Regions from separate parts of the Micromonospora sp. WMMB482 genome, predicted to be linked through region 1. Evidence: predicted binding sites of a transcription regulator. Region 1 holds the regulator's gene; the other holds the start of a gene.

The links. Region 1 encodes HspR, which represses chaperone genes until heat shock. Its sites were predicted from a motif close to TTGAGTNNNNNNNACTCAA; they were not measured.
Region 2: a site for HspR is predicted at 2,351-2,369, ahead of lon (endopeptidase La). Genes of this name have one in related genera too.

Annotation. Positions count from the first base shown of each region.
Region 1 is NZ_JAHOPD010000020.1:2,563,928-2,572,688, forward strand. It holds gene KSK32_RS13020 (GTPase domain-containing protein) at 1-1,273, opposite strand, end outside; gene dnaK (molecular chaperone DnaK) at 1,484-3,352, shown strand; gene grpE (nucleotide exchange factor GrpE) at 3,401-4,138, shown strand; gene dnaJ (molecular chaperone DnaJ) at 4,218-5,408, shown strand; gene KSK32_RS13040 (heat shock protein transcriptional repressor HspR) at 5,433-5,873, shown strand; gene KSK32_RS13045 (hypothetical protein) at 6,050-6,256, shown strand; gene KSK32_RS13050 (hypothetical protein) at 6,560-6,988, opposite strand; gene KSK32_RS13055 (cation:proton antiporter) at 7,155-8,372, opposite strand; gene KSK32_RS13060 (cation:proton antiporter regulatory subunit) at 8,378-8,761, opposite strand, start outside.
Region 2 is NZ_JAHOPD010000020.1:5,859,564-5,868,324, forward strand. It holds gene lon (endopeptidase La) at 1-2,328, opposite strand, end outside; gene KSK32_RS28640 (Lsr2 family protein) at 2,563-2,910, shown strand; gene KSK32_RS28645 (hypothetical protein) at 3,117-4,322, opposite strand; gene KSK32_RS28650 (DUF2726 domain-containing protein) at 4,632-5,498, opposite strand; gene KSK32_RS28655 (DICT sensory domain-containing protein) at 5,605-6,696, shown strand; gene KSK32_RS28660 (helical backbone metal receptor) at 6,724-7,446, shown strand; gene KSK32_RS28665 (CBS domain-containing protein) at 7,471-8,169, opposite strand; gene KSK32_RS28670 (DoxX family membrane protein) at 8,388-8,761, shown strand, end outside.

The DNA of each region.
Region 1 (8,761 bases):
CCGCCGCCTCGGCGGCCACCCCGCGCAGCAGCGTGACGAGCTGGGACTCGATCGCGGTACGCAGTTCCGCGGCGGGAGCGGGCCGCCCGGTGACCGCCGCGACCACCCGGTCGCGCAGCCGCCCGATGCGGGCCTCCAGCCCTCGGAAGAAGTCGCCGGTGCCGATGAACTCCTGCCAGCGGGCCAGCACCTCGCCGCGCAGCAGCCGGCCGTCCCTGAGCCCCTGGTCGACGCTGCGCTCCGCGCTCCGGTACGCGGCCTGGACCCGCTCGTCCAGCGCGTCGGCGGCGGTGACCTGCTCGTCGGCGGCCTCGGCCAGCTCCTCCACGACCGGGTGCAGCGCGGCCAGCGCGCCGTCGAGCGTCTGCCGGACCACGGCGGCGCGGGCCTCGGCGTCGGCGGCGAGCCGGGCGAACCAGTCGCTCAGCGGCGCGGTGATCCGGTCCGGCAGCAGCCCCTGCCCGTCCACCCAGGTCTCCGGGAGCACGAACAGCGGCGAGGCGCCCAGCTCCTGCTCGGCGAGCATCTCGGACAGGTGGGCGGCGACCTCGTCGGCCGCTTCCGGGGGTACCCGGTCCAGCACCATCGCCACGGCGGTGCCGCGGGCGCGGGCGCTGCGCAGCAGCTCCCAGGGGACGGCGTCGGCGTACCGGGCGGCGGTGGTGACGAACAGCCAGAGGTCGGCGGCGGCGAGCAGCTGACCGGCGAGCGCCCGGTTGGCGTCGACCACCGAGTCGATGTCGGGCGCGTCGAGGAAGGCCAGGCCGGGCGGCAGCGCCGGCGCGGTGACCAGGTGCAGGGTGCCCGGCTGCTCGCTGGGCTCGGTGGTCCGGGTCAGGCCGGGCAGCAGCTCGCCCTGCCGGAACCACGCCGCGTCGGTCGGGCTGCACACCAGCACCGGGGAGCGGGTGGTGGGGCGGAGCACGCCCGCCGCGCTGACCCGCGCCTGGACCAGGCTGTTGACGAGCGTCGACTTGCCGGCACCGGTGGAGCCGCCGACGACCACCAGGAGCGGGGCGTCGAGCCGGGCCAGCCGGGGCAGCAGGTAGTCGTCGAGCTGGTCGGTGATGCTCGTGGCGGCGTGCCGGGCCGGCTCGGCCGAGGGCAGGGCGAGCGGGAAGCGGGAAGCATCGATCGCCGCGCGCAGGCTGGTGAGCGCGGCGGGCAGGCCGTCGGCGGCGTGAGCAGGCTGGTCGTCGCCCGTGGTGGCTCCGGTGCGGGCTGCGACGGCGGGCGCGCCGGCACGGGTGGCGGAATCGCCATGCGTCGTCACCGCTAAAGCGTGCCCGACCGACGCAAGGTAAGACAACCGGACAGTAGTAACGGTCGGGTTGCGCCGGGTCGGCTCAACCCCGACTTGCGGATTGGCGATCGCGTGGCACTATTGAGTCAAGTTCACTCAACTTGTGGTGCGGCCGCTTCCGGGCGGCCCGCCGGGCAGGCCGTCTGACCTGCTCACCCGTTACGAAGCGAGGAAGCGAACATGGCACGTGCGGTCGGCATCGACCTCGGCACGACGAACTCCTGCGTCAGCGTTCTCGAGGGCGGTGAGCCCACCGTCATCGCCAACGCCGAGGGCTCGCGTACGACTCCCTCGATCGTCGCGTTCGCCCGCAACGGCGAGGTGCTCGTCGGTGAGGTCGCCAAGCGCCAGGCGGTGACCAACCCCGACCGGACCATCCGGTCGGTCAAGCGTGAGATCGGCACCAACTGGACCGTTGACATCGACGGCAAGAAGTACACCCCGCAGGAGATCTCGGCGCGCACGCTGATGAAGCTCAAGCGGGACGCCGAGGCGTACCTGGGCGAGCAGATCACCGACGCGGTGATCACCGTCCCGGCCTACTTCAACGACGGGCAGCGCCAGGCCACCAAGGAGGCCGGTGAGATCGCCGGCTTCAACGTGCTGCGGATCGTGAACGAGCCGACCGCGGCGGCCCTGGCGTACGGCCTGGACAAGGGCTCCAAGGAGCAGACCGTCCTGGTCTTCGACCTCGGTGGCGGCACCTTCGACGTGTCGCTGCTGGAGCTGGCCGAGGGCGTCGTGGAGGTCAAGTCCACCAGCGGTGACAACCAGCTCGGTGGTGACGACTGGGACCAGCGCATCATCGACCACCTGGTGAAGACGTTCCGTGGCGAGCACGGCATCGACCTCTCGCAGGACAAGATGGCCATGCAGCGGCTCAAGGAGGCGGCCGAGAAGGCCAAGATCGAGCTGTCCGCCGCCACCACCAGCAACATCAACCTGCCGTACATCACCGCCGGCTCGGCCGGGCCGCTGCACCTGGACGTGACGCTCAGCCGCGCCGAGTTCCAGCGCATGACGCAGGACCTGCTGGACCGCTGCAAGGGCCCGTTCGAGCAGGCCGTCAAGGACGCCGGCATCAAGATCTCCGACGTCGACCACGTCATCCTGGTCGGCGGCTCGACCCGGATGCCGGCCGTGACCGACCTGGTCAAGCAGCTCACCGGCCGCGACCCGAACAAGGGCGTCAACCCGGACGAGGTCGTCGCCGTCGGCGCCGCGCTCCAGGCCGGTGTGCTCAAGGGCGAGGTCAAGGACGTCCTGCTGCTCGACGTGACCCCGCTGAGCCTGGGCATCGAGACCAAGGGCGGCATCTTCACCAAGCTCATCGAGCGCAACACCACCATCCCGACCAAGCGCTCCGAGGTGTTCACCACCGCCGACGACAACCAGCCGTCGGTGCTGATCCAGGTGTTCCAGGGCGAGCGGGACATCGCCGCCTACAACAAGAAGCTCGGCACCTTCGAGCTGACCGGTCTCCCGCCGGCCCCGCGCGGCGTGCCGCAGATCGAGGTCACGTTCGACATCGACGCCAACGGCATCGTGAACGTGCACGCCAAGGACCTGGGCACCGGCAAGGAGCAGAAGATGACGATCACCGGCGGCTCCTCGCTGCCGAAGGACGACATCGAGCGGATGCGCCGGGACGCCGAGGAGCACGCCGACGAGGACAAGCGTCGCCGTGAGGAGGCCGAGACCCGCAACGTGGCCGAGGCGCTCCAGTGGCAGACCGAGAAGTTCCTCGCCGAGAGCGGCGACAAGCTGCCCGGCGAGAACCGCGACCAGCTCAACGAGGCGCTCGGCGAGCTGCGCAGCGCCCTCGGCGGGCAGGACATCGAGAAGATCAAGTCCGCGCACGAGAAGCTGGCGCAGGTCTCCCAGCAGGCGGGCTCGCTGCTCTACGCCCAGCAGCAGGAGGGCGAGCAGACCGCCCCGGGCGCGGCCGGGCCGGGCGCCGGTGCCGGTGCGGGTGCGGCCGGTGGCCCGAAGGCCGGTGGCGACGACGACGTGGTCGACGCGGAGATCGTGGACGAGGACAAGAAGTGACATCCGGTCCCGGACACGATTCGCACGGCAGAGGGATGAGGTAACCGCATGACGGACAAGCCACGAGCGGCCGACCCGGGTGCCACCGGGTCGGCGCCGGGCGCCGGCAAGGACACCGGCGACGAACCCCGGGTCGTCATCCGCGACAAGCGCAAGCTCGGCAAGGTGACCGAGCAGCCGGCGAACGACGCCTCGGCGGCCGACGCGGCCGCCGACGCGCCCGCCGAAGGGCTGGTCGAGGAGGCCGAGGTCGTGGTCGACGAGATCGGCGGCGAGGCCGAGGTCAGCGGTCCGGCCGTGGTCGACTCGCCCGCCGAGCCGGACGGCGGGACCGGCACGGACACGCCGCTCGGCGCCGAGCTGGAGTCGCTCCGTACCGACCTGGAGGAGCGCACCCGCGACCTCCAGCGGGTGACCGCGGAGTACGCCAACTACCGCAAGCGGGTCGACCGGGACCGCAACCTGGTGCAGGAGCAGGCCACCGGGGCGGTGCTCACCGCGCTGCTGCCGATCCTCGACGACCTGGACCGGGCCCGCGAGCACGGCGACCTGGTGGGCCCGTTCGGCAGCGTGGCCGAGCAGCTCACCGGCGCGCTCGCCAAGTTCGGCCTGACCGCGTTCGGTGAGACGGGCGACCCGTTCGACCCGACCCGGCACGAGGCGGTGGCGCACCAGACCTCCGCCGACGTGACGGAGCCGACCTGCGTGCAGGTCATGCGCCGCGGTTACCAGCTCGGCGAGCGGCTGCTGCGGCCCGCCATGGTCGCGGTCGCGGACCCGGAGTAGTGCCGACCCGTGACGTCCCGCCCGCCCGCACCGGGCGGGCGGGACGACCGGGGTTCGACCCGTGGAAGGGGGTGGACCGGTGAGTTCCAAGGACTGGATCGAGAAGGACTACTACGCCGCGTTGGGCGTGGACAAGTCCGCCTCCTCGGACGAGATCAAGAAGGCGTACCGCAAGTTGGCCCGGGAGTCGCACCCGGACCACAACCCCGGCGACACCGGCGCCGAGGAGCGGTTCAAGACCGTCTCCGAGGCGTACGCGGTGCTCGGTGACGAGAAGAAGCGCCGCGAGTACGACGAGATGCGCTCGCTGTTCGGCTCCGGCGCCTTCCGGCGCAACGCCCGCGGCGCGGGCCAGCCGGGCGGCATGCCGTTCGACGTCTCCGACCTGTTCGGCGGCGGCGCCGGCGGTGGCGACAGCCGGTTCGGCGGCGGCGGCTTCACCGACCTGTTCAGCTCGATCTTCTCCGGCGGCGGAGGTGGCGGCGGTGGTCCGGCGCGTCCGCGCGGCCCGGCCCGCGGCCGGGACGTCGAGACCGAGGTGGCGCTCGACTTCACCGACGCGGTTCACGGCGTCACGCTGCCGCTGACGCTGCGCGCGCCCGGGGTCTGCGACACCTGTCACGGCAACGGCGCGAAGCCCGGCACCCAGCCGGTGGCCTGCCCGGTCTGCCACGGCGCCGGGGTGACCACCCGCAACCAGGGGTCGTTCAGCTTCTCCGAGCCGTGCCGCAACTGTCAGGGCGTCGGCACGATCGTCGAGGAGAAGTGCCCGGAGTGCCACGGCACCGGCGGGGTCACCAAGACCCGCACCCTGCACGTCCGCTTCCCCGCCGGGGTGGCCGACGGGCAGCGGATCCGCCTGGCCGGCCGGGGTGAGCCCGGCGAGCGGGGCGGCCCGGCGGGCGACCTGTTCGTACAGGTGAAGGTCCGCCCGGACGAGCTGTTCGGGCGTACCGGGGACGACCTGACCCTGACCGTCCCGGTCACGTACGCCGAGGCGGTTCTCGGCACGGACCTGCGTGTACCGACCCTGGACGGGACGGTGACCCTGCGGGTGCCACCGGGTACGCCCAGCGGGCGGGTGCTGCGCGCCCGTGGCAAGGGCGTCGTACGCAAGGACGGCCGCGCCGGTGACCTGCTGGTCACACTCGACGTGGTGGTCCCGGCGAAGGTCTCGGACGAGGCGCGGGCGGCGCTGGAGACCTTCGCGGCGCAGACTCCGCCCGCCGCGCGGGAACATCTCGACGCGCGGGTACGTCGATTCAGTTGACGGCGGCAGCGGAGGTGAGCGGGCATGTCGGAGGAGTACGTCGGCTCGGGTGACCCGGCTTACGAGGCCAAGGTTTTGATGATCTCGGTGGCCGCGCGGATGGCGGGGATGCACCCCCAGACGCTGCGCCAGTACGACCGGCTGGGCCTGGTGCAGGCCGGCCGGGCGTCCGGCGGAGGTCGCCGCTACAGCGTCCGGGACGTGGTGCTGCTCCGCGAGGTGCAGCGGCTCAGCCAGGACGACGGGATCAACCTGGCCGGGGTGAAGCGGATCATCGGGTTGGAGCGGCTGCTCGAAGAGGCGCAGCAGCGGGTCGCCCGGCTGGAGGCGGAGCTGGACGCCGCGTACCGGCGGATCGCCGAGCTGGAGTCGCTCGGCGGCTTCCCCCGCGGCGACCTCGTGCCCACCAACCGCACGTCCACCGCGCTCGTCGTCTGGCGTCCACGCCGTACGCCCGACCGCTGACCTCGTACCTGAAGGCCGGCGCGCCCCGCTCCCCCGGGGCTGCGCCGGCCTTCGTCGGTTCCCCGGGGGTTCGTGGGCCGGGTCAGGGGAAAGCGGCGTCCGGCAGAGCGGGGTCAACTAGGCTTTCCGTAGGGGCAAAAGCCCCCAAAGCGGATTCCGGGCTGGCGGGGGGAGTCATGACGGAACCGGCGAAGAAGGTGGCCGAGCGCGCGGAGGAACGGCTGGAGAAAGTGGCCGAGAACGTGCGCGAGCGGTTCGACCGGGTCACCGAGGGACGCTTCAGCGACAGGGTCAAGGAAGGGCGCTTCGTCGACCAGACGGACCACGGCGTGGACCGGGCACGGGACGACGAGCGGCGCAAGAAGCAGGGCGGGTCGACCTAGACGATCCGCCGACGTGCGGGCCGGGATCCACGGGGGATCCCGGCCCGTTCGTGTTCCGGAGGGCGGGCCCGGATGCTGGGTTGCCCCGGGCGGGCACCACGCACCGCCCCGCGGTCGATCATGAAGTTGGCGGCGACAAACCGGACACCAAACACCGCCAAGTTCATGATCGACCAGGCCGGTCGGGTCGACGTGGCCAGCGAGGTCGACGTGGGCAGGTCGAGGTGGCTGGGCGACGCTGACCCCGGGGGGGGAGGGGATCCCGGCCCGTTCGTCATTCGGGGTGGCGAGGCGTTCGAGGCGTCAGAGGCGGCGGTTCTCGCGGACCAGGCCGCCCTCGCACCAGTCCCGGTAGACGAACAGATCCGGCCGGGCGAGCAGCACCCGGCTGTTGTGCGCCCAGTTGCGCATCAGGTCGTCGCCGGACTTCTCGGCCTGCTCGACCAGCTTGCGGAACCGGCGCTTGGGGTGGGCGCGGAAGTTCGTCCGAATGCCGTCGGCGGCGTAGATGTAGAGGCAGTGCAGCGTGAACCGCCGGGCCGGGCAGCCCTGATCCATGGCCAGATCGAACAGCGTCTGCACCAGGTGGTCACCGGCGACCAGCAGATCCCAGTCCGGCGGCATCGAGGTCAGCGGCACCGAGTCCGGCTGATAGGCCCACGCCCGAAGCTCGGCGGGCGAGGGGTCGACCGGGTTTGCGAAGCCGCGGAACGTCTCTTCCTGCACGCTCACCGGCCGACCTTCCGCTTGCGCTGGCGGGGGCGCAGGCCACCCGCGGACCCTGGCTGCTGGGCCGAAACGTTAACGCGCTTGGACGGAGCAGTGGTAGACCTTCCCGGGATCAATTTGACAACGCCGGGCCGGACCTGCCCTGCGGCGGATCCGGCCCGGCACCCGGTCAGTCGCCGACCGGCGTGGGCAACGGCGAGGCCGCACGAGCGGCGGCGGCGCGGGTGCGCAGCCACTGCTTGAACCACGGGGTGTCGGGCAGGCGGGCGAGCATCGGCCCGGTCACCACCGTGATCAACACGTAGGCGGTGGCGAGTGCGGCGAGCTTCGGCTCCACCGGGTAGACGGCCGCGACGGCCAGCCCGGCGATGACGATGGAGAACTCGCCGCGCGGGGTCAGCGCCAGGCCGGCCCGCCAGCGTCCGGGCTCGGCGATCCCGGCCCGGCGGGCGGCCAGGTAGCCGGTGGCCACCTTCGTCGCCATGGTCACCACGGCGAGCAGCAGCGCGGGCAGCAGCACCGGCGGCATGTCCAGCGGGTTGGTGACCAGCCCGAAGAACACGAAGAAGACCGCGGCGAACAGATCGCGCAACGGGGAGAGCAGTTCGGTGGCGTGGTGCGCCACCGGGCCGGACAGTGCGATGCCGACCAGGAACGCGCCGACCGCGGCGGAGACCTGGAGCTTGGCCGCGATACCGGCGACCAGCAGGGTCAGGCCGAGCACCCCGAGCAGGAGCGCCTCCGGATCCTTGGCGGAGAGCGCCGTGGAGATCAGATGGCCGTACCGGATGGCCACCGCCAGCACGACCACCACGGTGAGCATCGCGGCGGCGAGCGAGATCCCACCCTTGAGCAGGCCGGCGCCGGCGAGCAGTGCGGTGACCACCGGCAGGTAGAGGGCCATTGCCAGATCCTCGATCACGAGGACGGAGAGGATCACCGGCGTCTCCCGGTTACCGACCCGGCCCAGATCGTTGAGCACCTTGGCGATCACACCGGACGACGACACCCAGGTGACGCCCGCGAGCACCACGGCCGCCACCCAGCCCCACCCGAGCAGCAGCGCGAAGGCGAAGCCGGGCAGCGCGTTGAACACGGCATCGATCAGGCCGGCCGGCGCGGCCGAGCGGAGGTTGCCCACCAACTCGTTCGCGCTGTATTCGAGGCCGAGCATGACCAGCAGCAGGATCACGCCGATCTCGGCGCCGACGGCGAAGAACTCCTCGCTGGCGTTGAGCGGCAGCAGGCCGCCGTGCCCGAAGGCGAGGCCGGCGAGCAGGTAGAGCGGGATGGGCGAGATACCGAACCGGCGGCTGAATCGGCCGAGCAGCCCCAGCAGGAGCAGCAGCGCCCCGACCTCGACGAGCAGAGTCGTGGTTTCGTGCATGCGCCTCAGCCGTCCGGATCGGTCTCGGCCAGGATGGCGCTCACCCCGTCGAGTCCCTGGCGGGTGCCGACCACGACCACCACGTCGCCGGCTTCGAACCGGAACGTGGGATCGGGCGAGACGTTCACGGTGCCCTGACGCAGCACGGCCACGATCGACGCGCCGGTCCGGGTCCGTGCCTTGGTGTCGCCCAGCCGATTGTTGACGTACTTCGACCCGGCCGGGATGGCAATCTGCTCGGTCAGCAGCCCGGCGGCCTGCTCTCGCAGCCCCGAGAGCTGCCTGAGCATCAGCGACGCGCCGAGGATGTCGGCGAGCGCCTCCGCCTCGTCGTCGGTCAGGGGAATGTCGGCCTGGCAGGAGTCCGGATCGTCCGGATCGTAGAGAAC
Region 2 (8,761 bases), 3.3 Mb from region 1:
GGCGAGCGCCGGACCGTCCAGCGACTCCGTGCCGATCCCGGCCGGGCGCAGCGCCAGCGCGAGCACGTCCGCCACGTCGGAAAGGGTGTGCACGGTCAGCGCCTCCCGCACCTGCTCCGGCAGGTCGTCCAGGTCCGGCTCGTTGCGCTTCGGAATGATCACCTCGGTGAGACCGGCCCGGTGCGCGGCGAGCAGCTTCTGCTTCACCCCGCCGATCGGCAGCACCCGGCCGGAGAGCGTCACCTCGCCGGTCATCCCGAACTCGGGCCGCACCGGCCGCCCGGTGACCAGGGACGCCAGCGCGGTCACCATGGTGATGCCCGCGCTCGGGCCGTCCTTGGGCACCGCGCCCGCCGGGACGTGCAGGTGGATCCGCCGCCCGGCCAGCGCGTTCGGGTCCAGCCCGTAGCGCCGTCCGTTCGACCGCAGGTACGACCACGCGATGTGCGCGGACTCCTTCATCACGTCGCCGAGCTGGCCGGTGAGCGTCAGCCCCGGCTCGCCCTCCATCGTGGTGGCCTCGATGAACAGCACGTCACCACCGGCGCCGGTGACGGCCAGGCCGGTCGCCACGCCGGGCACGGCGGTGCGTTCGGCCGACTCCGGGGTGAACTTCGGCCGGCCCAGGTAGCGGGCCAGGTTCCCGGCGTCGACGTGCACCGGCGCGGCGTCCGTGGCGAGCGCGACGGCGACCTTGCGCAGGATCTTCGCGAGGGCCCGTTCGAGCTGCCGGACGCCGGCCTCCCGGGTGTACTCGCCCGCGATCAGTGCCAGCGCCTCGTCGGCGACCGTCACCTCGTCGGTGGTCAGCCCGGCCCGTTCCCGCTGCCGGGGCAGCAGGTGGTCCCGGGCGATGGCGACCTTCTCGTCCTCGGTGTAGCCGTCCAGCGCGACCAGCTCCATCCGGTCCAGCAGCGGGCCGGGGATCGCCTCGACCACGTTGGCGGTGGCCAGGAACAGCACGTCGGACAGGTCGAGGTCGACCTCCAGGTAGTGGTCGCGGAACGTGTGGTTCTGCGCCGGGTCGAGCACCTCCAGCAGGGCCGCCGCCGGGTCGCCGGAGTAGCCGGCGGCCAGCTTGTCGACCTCGTCGAGCAGCACGACCGGGTTCATCGAGCCGGCCTCGCGCAGCGCCCGCACGATCCGGCCGGGCAGCGCGCCGACGTAGGTGCGCCGGTGGCCGCGGATCTCCGCCTCGTCCCGGACGCCGCCGAGGGAGACACGGACGAAGGTGCGGCCCAGCGCCCGGGCGACCGACTCGCCGAGGCTGGTCTTGCCGACACCGGGCGGACCGGCCAGGGCCAGCACCGCGCCGGATCCGCGGCCGCCGACCACGCCGAGGTTGCGCTCCGCGCGCCGGTTGCGTACCGCGAGGTACTCCAGGATGCGGTCCTTCACGTCGGCCAGGCCGGCGTGGTCGGCGTCGAGCACGGCCCGGGCCGCACCAAGGTCCGTGTCGTCCTGGGTACGCGTGTTCCACGGCATCTCCAGGACGGTGTCCAGCCAGGTACGGATCCAGCCCGCCTCGGGTGAGGCGTCACTGGCCCGCTCCAGCTTTCCGACCTCGCGCAGCGCCGCCTCGCGGACCTTCTCCGGCAGGTCGGCGGACTCCACCCGGGAGCGGTAGTCGGCGGAGCCGTCCGGCTCGTCCTCGCCCAGTTCCTTGCGGATCGCGGCGAGCTGCTGGCGGAGCAGGAACTCCCGCTGGGACTTCTCCAGCCCTTCGCGGACGTCGCTGTTGATCTGCTCAGTGACCTCCTGCTCGGCGAGGTGTTCCTTCACCCAGCCGACGAGCAGTTCCAGCCGGGCGGTGACGTCCGGCGCGGCGAGCAGTTCGGTCTTCTGCGTCAGACTGAGCCAGGGCGCGTACCCGGCCGAGTCGGCCAGCTCGGACAGGTCGGTCATCCGCTCCATCGCGTCGATCACCTGCCAGGCGCCGCGCTGCTGGAGCACCGACGTCATGAGCGCGCGGTACTCGCGGGCGAGTTCCCGGGCGCGGCCCGCCGGTGCGGGCTCGTCGAGTGGGGTCGCCCCGACCCAGAGCGCGGCGCCGGGGCCGGGCACGCCGGAGCCGATGCGGGCGCGGGTCAGACCGCGGATGACCGCCGCCGGTTCGCCGCTGGGCAGCCGGCCCACCTTCTCGATCGTGGCGACCACGCCGACGGAGCCGTACTCGCCGTCGATGCGGGGTACGGCCAGGAGTTCCTTGTCGCCGGTGGCGCGCGCCGCGTCGACAGCGGCCTGGGTGGTCGGGTCGAGGGTCACCGGGATGACCATCCCGGGCAGCAGGACGGCGTCGGTCAGTGGGAGTACCGGAAGAGTTGCCATCGAACACCTGCCATCGCGTTGGTTGAGCGTGTCTGGCTCAAGTAACAAAACGTGCCCCTTGTTCCGGGTTGTGACCCACACCACTCCGAGCCGCCGCGTTCCCGCGCCCCGCACCCAATGGCGGCACCCTTTAGCGCGACCCGCCGAATGGAAACAGCGGGCTATTGTTGCGGAATTACCACGCGGTAGGTCAAACTCTTAGCCACACCCCGCCCGACACAGGGAGTAATGGCGATGGCAAGGAAAGTAATCACCGTTCTGACCGACGACCTCGACGGCGGAAAGGCCGATCGGACCGTCGAGTTCAGCCTGGACGGCGTGGCGTACACGATCGACGTCTCCGACGAGAACGCGGGCGTCCTGCGCAAGGCGCTGGATCCGTACATCAGCGCTGGCAGGCGAATGGGCCGGGGAGCGGCCGAGGTCCCCCGCGGCGCCCGCCGCACCACCCGGCCGAGCACCTCGGGAATGGACCGCGAGCAGAACCGCGCCATCCGGGAATGGGCCGCCAAGAACGGGTTCGAGATTTCCGAGCGCGGGCGCATCCCGGTGTCGGTCGTCGAGGCGTACAAGAACCGCTGACCGCCGCCGGTTCACCGTCGGGCATCCCGGGGTCACGCTGAGAAATCGGCGTGGCCCCGATCGGCTTTCTACGGCCGGCGCTTTTCATCTCGCCGGATACCGCCGGGATGAGATTTCTTTCGGGACCACCTCCCACCGTGCCCGTACGCGGGAACGGCAGCGGCCGCCCGGAGGAGCCCTCCGGACGGCCGCTGCCGATCGCCCGATCAGTTGACGCGGATGCGCACCACGTCGATGGCGGGGGTCTGGTTCGCCCGCTCCATCATCGGGATGCGGTGCGAGCCGTCACCGGCCCAGACCGCGCACTGCGCCACGCCCGACTGCGCCAGGCCCGGGATCTGGATCAGCACGTCGTCCGGCTGCTCGCTGCCCCGCCCGTCCTCCGTGGCGACGAAGAACGCCGGCACGTCCTGCGGGTTCGGAGGCTGCCGGGTGCTGCCGAGCATCCGGCAGGCGGTGTGGAAGTGGCCGCGCACCAGGCCCTGCCCGTTGAGCAGCGAGCTCTCCAGGTAGTAGCCGCCCTGGCCGGCGGCGAGGAAGCGGTCCCGCACCAGGTTCTTGGTGGTGACCCGGAGCGTGAACGGCTGGTTGCGCCGCACCTGGTTCGGGAACTGCGTGATCAGCAGCGACGGGTTGTTCGCCGCGGCGCCCACCTCACCGAACGCGGTGCTCACGCACCGGTTGCCGTTCTGGAAGCCGTCGTGGGCCTGAAGCTCGCTGTCGGAGCAGTCCTTGGCGAGCACGTCCAGGCCGTTTCCGCCGCCGTTGTTCTGGCCACCGCCGTTGTTGTTCCCGCCGCCGTTCTGGCCGCCGTTGTTCCCGCCGTTCTGGCCGCCGTTGTTCCCGCCGTTCTGAGGGGCATCGGTCACCGCGCACTGGGCGAGCTGGTCCAGGCCCTGCGGACGCTGGGCGACCCGGCCGATGGCGGTGGCGATCCGGTTGAGCGTGGCGGTCCGCTTGTCCGCGAGCGGACGCAGGATCGCATTGTTGATGAACTCACCGCCGTTTCGGCCGTCCGCCGCGAGCCGGCGGTTCGCCTCGGCGATCTGGCTCTCCAGCAACGCCAGGTTACGGTCCACCTCGGCCCGGGCCCGGTCGGGCACCTGCGGCAGCCGGCCGCGGACGTCCGGGCAGGCCACGGTCGGGGTGCCGGCGCCCGCACCGCCCGCGTTCGTCTGCTGGCACTCGGCCGGCGACATCTGGCCGTCGCCCCAGTGGTTGCGGACCCAGCGGCCGTTCTGCCACGTACGAGTGGTGCTCCCCTGGCCCTTCGGGGCGGTCGCCCCGGGGCTCGCGGGCACGCAGGACGCCGAGGCGGCGCGGGTGGTCGTCCGCCGGTCCTGGGCGGACGAGATCTGGGTGACGGCGACGATGCCGCCGAAGACCGCGAGCGTGCCGACAACCGCCAGCATCCGCTTGCTCCGCGCGTTACCGGATGCCCGGCGCGCCCGTGTGGACCTGCGCATCGAATTGCTCTCCTTCTCGATCCGGTAGTTGACTGGTGATCCCGGCGGACCGACGAATTCGGGGTGTGAGATCACTGCGACGCTCGGTCGCACGTCAATGGCCGACGATGCCCTTTCCGCACCGTCTCCGCACCGTCGGGGCGCGGCGGGGAAGATCTGCGTCCATTCCCGATGAGGTACGGAGCGCCGTCGGCGAAGGTTCAACCGGAGAGCGGAAAAAAATCGAAAGCCGCCGTCCTCGCCGGCGAGGACGGCTCAGTCGGCGCAGAGGTGGTCGAACGCGAACCCGCCGTCGAAGGAGTCCCGCTGCGCGGCCAGCGCGCGTACCCGCCGGAGAAGCTCGGCGCGGTCCACCAGGGACGGCGCTGCGCCGTCGAGGTCGCGCAGCCGCTCCCCCAGCGCCACAGCGGCCAGGTCCTCGGCGAGCCGCCCCGGGTCGACGCCGCAGGAGAAACCGCGCGAGGTCAGCCGGACCCGCTCCAGCAGGCAGCGGCCGGGCCGCACCTCGGCCCAGGCCCAGCCCTCCGCCGGGCCGTCGGTCCAGCGCACGTGCAGGCCACGCACGATCGGGTCGGCGATGCGGCCCGCCACGTACGCCTCGACCGCCTCGACCCGGGCCAGCGCCCCCAGGTCGTTCACCGGTCCCCGCCGGCCGTCCGGCAGCCGGCCGATGATGTCCCGGAAGCCGACCGCGTCGCCGCCGTCCGGGTCGGTGCCGTCGGCGTACGCCCGCGCGTCCAGCACGTACTCGGCGAACCGGCGGACCTGCTCAGCGCCACCCAGCGCCGGCGACTCGACGCGCAGCAGCGGCAGGCCGACGGCGGCGCAGACCGCGTCGGTCAGCCGTTCTTCCCGCCGCGCGGACGATCCGTCCGGGACCGGCGCGGTGAACCGCACCGCGAAGCGCGGCAGCCCGGTGTCGGCGGCGCAGACCACCAGGTCGAGCGACGCGCGTCCGGCGGTGCTCCACTGGCTGCCGGTGACCCCCGGCGGGCGGCCCTGCACCAGGTCGCCGAGCCGCCGCCCGCCGTGACCGAGGTGACCGGCACGGACCAGGGACGGCGCGGCCCCGCGCGGGATCGGCCGCAGCCAGGAGGCGGTCACGCTGCCTGTGCTCGTCATCTCGCCCCGATCCCCCTCGTCCGGTCGACGCCCGAGTCTATGTGGTGGGGCACGACCGGTCCGGCCGACCGGTGCGCTACCGCGCCCGTCCCTCTAGGCTCTGCCCGTGCCCAGCGGACGGACCCCGGAACAGTTCACCAAACGCAGTCTCGTCGCCGTTTCCCACGCCATCGAACGCGCCGCGCTCGCCGAGGCCGAGGACGGCCCGCTCGTCGTGCTCGCGCTGTTCCAGCGGCTGCCGTACTTCGCCCGGGAGCGCGAGGTCTACCGGCGCATCGCCGGCCGCGCCGCCGTGACGGTGGTGGCGATGGTCGGCGGGCCGCCGCCCGACCTGCCCGAGGGTGCCTACGGCGTGCCGCTCGACGAGGCGGAGGCACTGGCCCGGGAGTGGACGGTGGTGGCGCTCAGCCCACGTTTCGGCGCCACACTCGTCGCGCACGACCGGGCCGAGGTGGCGCCCGCGCCCACGCTGGAGTCCGGCCGCCTGTTCGAGGGACGCTGGGGCTTCCGCCGCGACGAGGCGCTGCACGAGGCGATCCGGCTGCGCGAACAGCTCGCCGAGCGGCTGCCCGCCGCGGCTCGTGCCGCGCTGGACGAGGCGATCGGCCGGGTGCGGGACATCCCGGCCGGGCCGGGCGAACCGCGTGCCGAGGCGGCGCTGCGGATGCTGGCCCGCCGCGGCGACCGGCGCCACCAGCCGGTCGAGCCGGCCGAGACGATGCTGGAGGAAGCCGGCCTGGCCCGGTGGTCCGGCGCGGACGGGGTGACCGCCTCCGGCACGCTGCCGGTGGCGCTGGTCGGCCTGCGTGTGGACGCGCCGCCCGGATCGCCGGAACGCTTCGGCCGCCGCGGCGTCGCCCGGGAGGGGCATGCCGTGCTCACCGCGATCACCGCCGTGCTGCGGCCGGTCGACCGCGCGGTGCGCGTCACCGAGAACGAGTTCCAGCTCGTTCTGCCCGGGCTCGACGAACCGGCCGCGCTGGAGGTGGTACGCCGGCTGCACGACGCGATCGGCGCGCTGGCCCGGTCGTACCCGTTCATGGCGTACACCGTGCACGCGGCGGTCGGGGTGACCACTCGGCGGCCGCTGCCCACCGCGGACCTGCGCGCGGCGGTCGACTGGGCGGTACGCAAGGGCGTGCCGGTGGCCGGCCTGCCGACGGAGACCGCCGACGCCGTGACCGCGGCGGCCCGCTGACCGGCGCGGTTCGAGGAGGGGGACGCGGTGCGAGTGGTCTCGCTGGTGCCGTCGCTGACCGAGGCCGTCGCGGCCACCCGCCCGGAGGTGCTGGTCGGGGCGACCGACTGGTGCACCCATCCGGCCGGGCTGGACGTCGCCCGGGTCGGCGGGACGAAGTACCCGGACCTGGACCGGGTGCTCGCGCTGGAGCCGGATCTGGTGCTGCTCAACGAGGAGGAGAACCGGCTGGCCGACGCCGAGGCGCTACGCGCGGCCGGGGTGCCGGTGCGGGTCACCTTCCCGCGTACCGTGCCGGAGGCCCTCGACCAGCTCGGTGAGCTGGTCGAGGCGCTCGGCGCGCCGGCCGTGCCGTCGTGGCTGCGCGAGGCCCGCCGTGCCTGGGCCGCACTGCCCGCCCCGGAGCGGGTCCGCACCGCTGTGGTGCCGGTGTGGCGGCGGCCGTGGGTGGTGCTGGGGCGGGACACGTTCGCCGGGGACGTGCTGGCCCGGCTCGGTGTACGCAACGGCTACGCCGGCGACGCGGAACGCTATCCCCGGCCGAGCCTGGACGAGCTGCGCGCTCGGGCGCCGGACCTCGTGGTGCTGCCCGACGAGCCGTACCGGTTCACCGCCGACGACGGCCCGGAGGCGTTCCCGGGGGTGCCGGCGGCGCTGGTGTCCGGCCGGCACCTCACCTGGTACGGCCCGTCGCTGGCCGAGGCTCCGGCGCTGCTCGCCGCCCAGCTCGCCACCGCGGGCCCCACCTGACCGGTGCGGCCCGGGTGGCGGCGCTCAGGCGACCGGGGTGGCGTGCACCGGGTCCAGTTCCATCAGCGTGGTGTCGTCCACGTCGTACCCGATCGCGTTGTGCACCGCGACCACGCCCGCGACCTGGGCGGCGAGACGGCCCGCCAGCTCGACGGCGCTGCGCCGGTCCAGTCGCCCGTCCATGGTGACCTCGCCGCCACGGACCTGGACCGTCACCAGGCCGTCACGCACGGACAGCACCCGGCGCAGCACCTCGCGCACGACCTCCTCGCGGATCTCCGCGTCGGTACGTAGATGCACGCGCAGCAGGTCACCACGGGTGACGATGCCGGCGAGCCGGCCCAGGTCGTCGAGCACCGGGAGCCGCTTGACCGCCTCGTGGTCCATCAGCCGGGCGGTCGCCGCGAGCGACGCCCGCTCGTGGGTGGTGACAGCGGGGGCGGTCATCAGATCCCGGGCGAGGAGCGCGCCCGCCTTCTCCCGTGCGGTACGGCGGCGCCGCCCCTCGAAGACCCGCCGCTCGTCCGGGTGGCCGGACCGCTCCACCTTGTGCAGCAGGTCCGCCTCGGAGATCACCCCGAGCACCCGGCGGAACGAGTCCACCACCGGCACACCGCTGATCCGCTGCCGGACCAGCACGTCGACGACCTCGCGGTACGGCGTCTCCTCCGTCACCGTCGCGACGTCCCTGGTCATCACGTCGGCCACCTGCCACGTCCTCATCACGACCTCCTCGTACCGGGCCTCCACCTGCGACGGTAGGTGGCCGGCGGGCGCCCCGGTCAGGGGCGGCGGACCGGCGGCGACGGGCCGACCGGACCGGGTACGGACGGGACCAACGGCCCGGTCACGAGGGCCCCTCTCGGCCCTGCTGCCGGACGCCGCGCGGCGGTGGAATGAATGTGCCACCGGGAAGCGCGGTGCGAGGCACAGGAAGGGACGTGGAGACAATGACCGCGACAATCGAGCGGACCCCCGCCGCCACCAACGCTCCGGCGGCGCACACCGGGACCACCCGCCAGAAGGCCACCCGCTACGTCTGGGCCGGGCTGCGGCTCGCGCTGGGCTGGGTGTTCCTCTGGGCCTTCCTCGACAAGATGTTCGGCCTGGGCCACGAGACCCCGGCGAAGAACGCCTGGATCAACGGCGGCAGCCCCACCAAGGGCTTCCTGGGTAACGCGGTCGAGGGACCGTTCGCCGGCTTCTACCAGAACCTGGCCGGCGCGGCGTGGGCGGACTGGCTGTTCATGGTCGGCCTGCTCGGCATCGGTGTCGCGCTGATGCTCGGCGTCGGCATCCGGATCGCCGCCGCCGC